One region of the Prevotella sp. khp1 genome, then DNA from elsewhere that is predicted to be linked to it. Evidence: riboswitches for the same ligand, from Rfam matches in the RefSeq annotation. Region 1 holds a riboswitch; the other holds the start of a gene.
What was found. A riboswitch is a leader RNA that binds a small molecule or an ion and turns the genes downstream of it on or off. The one in region 1 is predicted to bind thiamine pyrophosphate.
Positions count from the first base shown of each region.

Region 2: it holds a riboswitch for thiamine pyrophosphate, as region 1 does, so the genes downstream of both, thiS (sulfur carrier protein ThiS) here and BLR73_RS07610 (TonB-dependent receptor) in region 1, are expected to answer to the same signal.

Region 1 is NZ_FNJZ01000002.1:434,926-439,142, reverse strand. It holds gene BLR73_RS07615 (Na/Pi cotransporter family protein) at 1-1,244, shown strand, start outside; TPP riboswitch at 1,405-1,500, shown strand; gene BLR73_RS07610 (TonB-dependent receptor) at 1,540-3,891, shown strand; gene pnuC (nicotinamide riboside transporter PnuC) at 3,891-4,217, shown strand, end outside.
Region 2 is NZ_FNJZ01000003.1:217,869-222,085, reverse strand. It holds gene thiC (phosphomethylpyrimidine synthase ThiC) at 1-103, opposite strand, end outside; gene BLR73_RS09955 (thiazole synthase) at 131-904, opposite strand; gene BLR73_RS09950 (thiamine phosphate synthase) at 897-1,517, opposite strand; gene thiS (sulfur carrier protein ThiS) at 1,523-1,720, opposite strand; TPP riboswitch at 1,707-1,809, opposite strand; gene BLR73_RS09940 (cation diffusion facilitator family transporter) at 1,904-2,800, shown strand; gene BLR73_RS09935 (amidohydrolase) at 2,787-3,554, opposite strand; gene BLR73_RS09930 (histidine-type phosphatase) at 3,675-4,217, shown strand, end outside.

The DNA of each region.
Region 1 (4,217 bases):
TACTCGACTTCTTTGCATCGTTCGATCCCGATTCGTTCTTCACCACGCTGATATTCCTGTTCTTAGGCGGCGTGCTTACCTTCTGCGTGCAGTCGTCGGCAGCCGTTATGGCCATCACCATGATTCTCTGTTCTAGCGGCGCTCTACCTATCTATCAGGGTATTGCATTGGTTATGGGTGAAAATATCGGAACCACCATTACCTCAAACCTCGCTGCCCTATCGGCCAATACTCAGGCCCGTAGAGCTGCCCTCGCCCACATGTTCTTCAACGTGTTCGGTGTGGTTTGGATTCTGTTTGTGTTCCGTCCGTTCATCGACGCCGTTTGCGGCATGGTGGGCTACGATGTAAACATGACTAAAGATGCCGTTACAACAAGCGTATTCCTGGCCAACGCCGCCAAACTAAGCTTTGTGCTGGCAGCCTTCCATACCTGCTTTAACGTGGCTAACACCTTTATTCTTATTTGGTTTATCCCACAGATTGAGCGCTTTGTATGCTGGGTTATCAAGCCTAAGAAGGTTGACGAGGAAGAGGACTTCCGCTTGCACTTTATTACTGCTGGCTTCATGAAAACACCAGAGCTTTCGGTGCTCGAGGCACAGAAGGAAATCCAGTCGTTCTCGGATCGTATGCAGCGTATGTTCAATATGGTTCGCGAACTGCTCACCCTCTCGTCAAGCTCAAGCAGTAAGAAGGATAATCGCGACTCTGAGTTTAACAAGCTCTACACCCGCATTGAGAAATACGAAGGCATCAGCGATAACATGGAGATTGAGATTGCCAACTATCTTAACTCCGTGAGCGACGCTCACTTGTCAGACGACTCAAAGGCTAAGATTCGTGCTATGTTACGCGAAATCAGCGAGTTAGAGAGTATTGGAGATGCTTGTTTCAACATGGCTCGTACCATTTCGAGAAAGTACAACGGCAAACAGGATCACTTTAACGAGAAGCAGTACGACCACATCCATCAGATGATGGAGCTCACCGATCAGTCGCTCTCACAGATGAACCGACTGATGATGGGCCGCAAGGAGTCGTTCGATGTTAACCGCACTTTCAATATCGAGCACGAAATCAATAACTTCCGCGACCAGCTCAAGTCGCAGAACATCAACGATGTTAACAACCGCGAGTACACTTACGCTGTTGGTACCATTTATATGGACCTGATTAACGAGTGTGAGAAGCTGGGCGACTATGTAGTTAACGTAGTTGAGGCAAGAATGGGTCTTAGATAAACAACAATCCGATAACGATTGGTTTCAAAGGCAGAAACTGTCAGTTCCTCAGGCGGGAACTGGCAGTTTCTTTATGAGAAAACCATCCTTTCCAACTGGTAAAACATAAAAATATACCATAAAAGTATGGCTTTTATAGAAAATATCATTACCTTTGCAACCAATTATCAAGGGGTGCCTACGAGTGTAGGCTGAGATGATACCCTCTAACCTGATCTGGATTATGCCAGCGTAGGGATGGATAGCAGACAATAAACACCCCCTTAACATTATTAATTATTGGTACTATTGTAGTATGAAAAGATTTGTTTTAGGAATGGCTGCATTAGTGTGTGCAGCAGGTGCTAATGCACAGAACAAAGCAGCACTCTACGATTCTACACAAGTAGAAGCGCTGAACGAAATTGTAGTAAAAGGTGTCAGGACACAGAAAAATGCACCATTTGCAGTAGCAAACATCAAGAAAAAGGAACTAAACGCTTTCTCGAACACAGGTAAAGAATTACCTTTCCTCTTTTCGCAGACTCCGGGTGTACTGGCTTGGAGCGAGAACGGACTGGGCACAGGTACTACTTATATGCGCATTCGCGGTGCAGGCGATTCGCGTATCAACGTAACACTGGATGGTGTTCCCTTGAATTCGCCTGAAGATCAGTGTGTTTTCTGGGCCAACATGAACTCTTACGGTTCGCTGTTAGGTAGTGTACAGATTCAGCGCGGCGTAGGCACATCAACCAACGGCGATGGCGCCTTTGGCGGAACTGTAGCACTCGCTTCAGCCATTCCAAATCAGAAGGCTGGGGGAGAAGTGTCAGTATCATACGGCTCATTCAACACATTCAATGTAGGTGGAAAGTTCTCAACAGGTTTGCTGTGGAACCACCTGATTTTTGATGGTGCCTATCACGAGACCAATACTGATGGATTTATCCATGGAACCAGCGGACGCAGCGGTTCTTACTACGGCGGACTCACCTGGATTGGCAACAAGTTCCAGATTCGTTATAAGAACATCGGAAACTTTGAAAAAACCGGTCAGGCATGGAACGGCGTAACAGCAGGCGACAACGATATGAGTCTGATGGACGGAACCTATGGTATCAACACTGGCATCAAGACCTACAAGGATATGTGGAACGCCGGTCTAGGCAAGTACAACTCGCTGTACGAATACCTGACTGGTTACGAAAAAGATGCCAACGGCAACTATCCCACAGCGCGCTATCAGCTGAACGACGGCAGCTATTGGAACAAAACCACCGATAACTTCTGGCAGAACCACAACATCCTCTCAGCCGCATACGATATCAACGACAACTGGAGCATTTCAGGTTCGCTGCACTATACTTACGGCTACGGCTATTATAACGAGTTCCGTCCTCAGAACAAGCTGAAGAAGTTTGGCATGACCTACAGCGGCGTTAAAAAGACCGACTTCGTGCGCCAGAAAGGACTGAGCCAGAACACTTACGGTTTTATCTGGAATGCAAACTACAAGAACGATGCATGGGATGTTATCGGCGGCATGTCGCTCCAGGAGTTCGATGGCAATCACTTTGGATATGTTACCTATATTGCCAACGATGATGTACGAAAGAAATACATGTCTAATGGCGACTACAAATACTACGATTCTGATGCCACCAAGTTTGATGGTAGCGCCTTTGTAAAGGCTGCTTACCACATCAACGAGCAGTGGGATATCTTCGGCGACCTGCAGTATCGCTACGTACAGTACGAAAGCAACGGTATTAACGATAAGTTCTACGAAGAGGGCAGCAGCTATTACAACCAGCGCCTCGATATCGATCAGAAGTATCGTTTCCTGAATCCCAAGGCCGGTTTCTCTTGGAATCTGAACAATCACCGCGTTTACGGATCGGTAGCACTTAGCCACCGCGAACCAGAACGTAATAACTTTACAGATAATGGTGCAAAGCCATTCCCTAAGGCCGAAAGCCTGTTAGATTACGAGTTGGGTTATACCTTTAACAACGACATCTTCCACTTTGGTGTAAACCTTTATTACATGGACTACACCAACCAGTTTGTACAGACTGGCGAGAAGAGTGATATTGGCGAGGATCTTACCACAAACATCAAAGACTCATACCGTATGGGCGTAGAAATCCAGGGTGGGGTAGATGTTACCTCTTGGCTCAGCATTGAGGGTAATGCTTCACTCAGCCAGAATAAAATCAAAGACTTCGACGAGGTAGCCAGCGTAAACTGGGAAGAGTCGTTCCGCACTATCCACTACGACAACTCTACACTTGCTTTCTCACCCTCAACCATCCTGAACGGTTTTGTAAACCTGCATTGGAATGGTTTGCAGGCTGTATGGCACACCAATTTTGTAAGCCGTCAGTACCTGGATAATACAGAGAACGCTGATCGTTCGCTGCCTTGCTACTCAGCTTCTGATGCCAACATCAGCTACACCTGGAAGCCCAACAAGGGCATCAAGGAGTGCATCTTCGGTCTGAATTTCAACAACATCTTCAATCGTCGCTATGCCGCCAATGGTTGGGTATATTCAAGCATCGTTGAAGAATACGGTCATCCCAACGAGAACCGCTACTATCAGATTGGATTCATTCCTATGGCAGGCTTTACAATGATGGGTAACGTAACACTCCGATTCTAATGACAGAATTTATTTCAGCACACTGGCTCGACATCACTACCACGTTACTCGGACTACTCTATATCCTGTTCGAGTATCGCGCCAGCGTATGGCTTTGGTTTGTAGGATTTCTGATGCAGGCCTTAGGCATTGTGCTATACTATCAAAAAGGACTCTATGCCGATTGCGGCATGGAGTTCTATTATCTTTCGATGACCGTTTACGGCTATTGGAAATGGGTACACGGTTCGGCCGAGAAGAAAGAGCTGCCTATCACGCGATTCCCACGCCGACTGATAATCCCTTGGTTGGCTGTTATTCTGGCCATCTGGGGCATTATTTATTGG
Region 2 (4,217 bases), on a different contig from region 1:
GTGTCAGGTTCACCTTGGTCATACCCACCTTTACATCAGGATACAAATTTCCTTGCATATAGGCCTTCTCTCTCTGAGCATAGGCCTTGTGATCGTTTATCATTAAAAATTAAAAATTAAACATTAAACATTAAACATTTAAAAACGCCGTGAGTGGGCTCGAAGCTTCGGCGCAATCGGCGATGGCTCCTAAGCCTGCCTCGAAGGCCTGGCGACCGGCGATGACAGCCTGACGGAAGGCATCAGCCATCGCTACAGGATCGCCTGCAACGGCAATGGCGGTATTCACCAGCACACAGTCGGCACCCATCTCCATCGCCTCGGCAGCATGACTGGGGGCACCGATACCGGCATCAACCACTACAGGCACCGTGGCCTGGTCGATGATAATCTGCAGAAAATCCTTCATTCTCAAACCCTTGTTGGTACCGATGGGGGCTGCCAGCGGCATCACAGTAGCTGCACCAGCCTCTTCCAGATGCTTACACAGCGTAGGGTCGGCCTGGCAGTATGGCAGCACCACAAAACCAAGTTTTACCAACTGCTCGGTGGCCTTCAGCGTCTCAACCGAGTCGGGCAACAGGTAGCGTGGGTCGGGGTGTATCTCCAACTTCAACCAGTTGGTGCCAAAGGCCTCGCGGGCCATCTGGGCAGCAAACACCGCCTCTTCAGCATTACGCACACCCGATGTATTGGGCAGCAACTGGATTTTGGGGTTCTGGGTGATGTGTGTCAGCAAATCGTCGTTCTTGTCGTCGAGTTCCACACGTTTCATGGCAACGGTAACCATCTCCGATCCCGAAGCCTCGATAGCCTGGGCCATCAGCGCATTGTTGTTAAACTTGCCTGTGCCCAGAAACAAACGAGAGTTAAACTCCCGTCCTGCAATTACTAATTTACTCATGATTAACTATGTTTGTTAAGTGTTTCATTTCGTCAATGGGGTTCGCAGCCCTTAGCACCGTACCACTCAGGGCAATGCCGGTGATGCCGGTTGCCAGTATGGCGGGTATATCGTCCTTGGTAATACCGCCGATAGCCACAACGGGGATGTCGATATGCGCCGCACGCATCTCGATGATAATCCGTCGGTAACCATCCAGTCCTAATACCGGCGACAACTTCTGCTTGGTGGTAGTAAAGCGGAAGGGGCCACAGCCAATGTAGTCGGCACCAGCCGCATAGTGGGCTTTTACATCCCAGATGGTGTTAGCTGTTCCACCTATGATATAATCGGGACCTAACTGGCGGCGTGCCTCGCTAATGGGCATATCGTTCTTACCCAGATGCACACCATCGGCCTGCAACTCCTTTACTAATGCCACGCGATCGTCGATAATAAACGTAGCGCCATACTGCTTACATAGCTTCTGGGCCTCAATCGCAACGGGGCGCACCTCATCGTCGGTAGCGTCCTTCATGCGCAGCTGTATCCATCGGCAACCACCCTGCAAGGCAAGGCGGATGCTGTCCAGATAGCTATACTTATCGGTGTAGTGAGATATAAACTGTAACATAGCCCTTACCCCCCGCATGCAGCTTTGATAATAGTGATAGTGGCGCCCTCTTGCAGGATGGTGTCATCCCAAGTAGTGCGCGGTTTCAACTCATTATCGATAGCTATTGCCACACCTTTGGCGGGCAACTGCAATTGGGCGGCAAGCTCGGATACAGTTTTGGCTTGCGTCTCGTGTTGTTTGTTGTTAATCCTTACTTTCATATTGCATTCCTCCGACGGCATTACCCGTATCAGGTTCTATGGGTATTTTCTCAGCTTTGGCACATGCCTCAGCACCCCGAATATTTAATTTTGCGCTGCAAAAGTAATGTTTTTATTTCTATCTGACAAATAAATCGCAGTTTTTTTTGCTATTTGCTATCAATTTACTACTTTTGCACTACAATGGAAAGAAATAAAGAGATATATAAGGTAACAATGGTTGGTGGCGCCGTGAATGTGGTGCTCCTGCTGTTTAAGTTTGTGGCGGGCATTGCGGGACATAGTGCGGCAATGATTGCCGATGCGGTGCACTCGCTATCCGACTTTGTCACAGATATCATCGTGCTGGTGTTTGTGCGCATCAGCGGCAAACCTACCGACAAATCGCACGAGTACGGGCATGGTAAATACGAAACGCTGGCCACCACACTGATTGGGTTGGCACTACTGATAGTAGCTGTAGGCATTGTGTACAGCGCACTCACCAAGATTATCGCTTGGGCACATGGCGAACCCTTAAAAGCCCCAGGCATGCTGGCGCTATGGGCTGCACTTCTTTCGATTATTCTGAAAGAGGCGGTGTTCCACTACTCGATGGTGCAGGCCCGCAAACTCAAGTCGCAGGCAGTAGAGGCCAACGCCTGGCACCACCGCAGCGATGCCCTGTCGAGTATAGGCACAGCCATCGGCATTGGTGGCGCCATCTTCTTAGGTGAACGATGGACGGTGCTCGATCCCATGGCAGGTATCATCGTGGGCCTATTTATTATTAAGGTGGCGATAGACCTGCTGCGTAATGGCATTGGCGACCTGATGGAGCATTCGCTGCCCGATGAGGTTGAGAGCGAGATTCTGCAGCTGGCAGGATCGATACCTGGCGTTACAGAGCCACACGATCTGCACACGCGCCGAATAGGCAATCATTACGCCATAGAACTGCACATACTGATGGACGACGACATCAGTTTGCGCGAGGCTCACAACAAAAGCGAAGAAGTGGAGAATATCCTACGCGAACACTACGGCAAGGAAACCCACATATCGGTACACGTAGAACCCAAAAGCATCAGAGAACATTAAACTTGTCGGCATCGTCCAGCACAGGGAACTTCTTACGGAAACGCTGCAGCTGTTCCATGTCGAGTTCAACGGTAGCAATACCCTCCTCACCATCGGCACACTGGGCGATGGTGCGGCCATAGGCATCAATCACCACCGAGCCACCAATATACTTACAAGCGGCATCGCTACCCACACGGTTCACGCCTATCACATAGCACTGATTCTCGATGGCACGTGCCTTCAGCAGCGTTTGCCAGGCATCCTGACGCTGTTCGGGCCAGTTGGCTACATAGATGATGGCGTCGTAATCGCCACGCGAACGCGAAAACACCGGGAATCGCAAATCGTAGCACACCTGCAGCAGGAAACGCACACCACCCCACTCTGCTATCACACGGCGATCGCCTGGCACGTAATCCTTGGTTTCGCCGGCAAACGTAAACAGATGGCGCTTATCGTAATACTCGTCCTTGCCATCGGGGCGAACAAAATACAAACGGTTACGCAGCTGTCCAGCGTCATCCTTAGTAGCCACACTTCCTACAACGGCAGCATCATACAGAAACCCCTTGGTCCCCATCCACTGCAAAATATCATAACCCGTATAATCCGAGCCTCCTACACCGCCCTCGGGCATAAAGCCTGTGGCAAAGGTTTCAGGCAGCACAAACATATCAGCATCCGGATGCTGATCTATCAACGTTTCAAGATGCTCCAGATTCTCAGAAAAATCGTTGCTACGTATATCGTGTTGTACAATCGCTATCTTCATAATCTTTATACCTTATTAATATAATGTGGCGGCAAAGATACAAAAAAAACTAAAAAAATGCACCACCTTATAGAAAAATAATGTATATTTGCGCCACAAATCAACTATTCAAAACAGTTTATGAATCATTTAAAACAAACCTTTATCTGTGCTTTTACAGCTACGATGCTCTGTGCGCCCATGCAGGCCCAGACATCAAAGGCCGAACTGTTGGCTAACATGGAGTTGGCTACCGGCAACTATTGCAATTACCCCCTGCCCAAGGGAACAGTAACGCCTGCACCTGCAGGTTACGAACCATTCTACGTGAGTCATTACGGCCGTCACGGTGCCCGTTATATGACGGACGACGATGCCTACAAATACGTGATTGGCAAGATGGATACCGCCCAGGCGCGCGGCTGGCTTACACCCAAAGGCGTAGAAGTGCTGCAACGTGTAAAACTGGCTGCTGCCGATGCATGGCATCGCGATGGCGACCTGACTAAGCTGGGTGCCCGACAGCATCAGGGCATAGCCCACCGACTGGCTACCAACTACCCACAACTGCTGATGCAGCCCGTTGAGGTAAAAGCCAACTCATCAACCGTTCGTCGCTGCATGCTCTCGATGGCCAACTTCTGTCAGGAACTGAAGAGCATGAATCCAAAGCTCAGCATCACA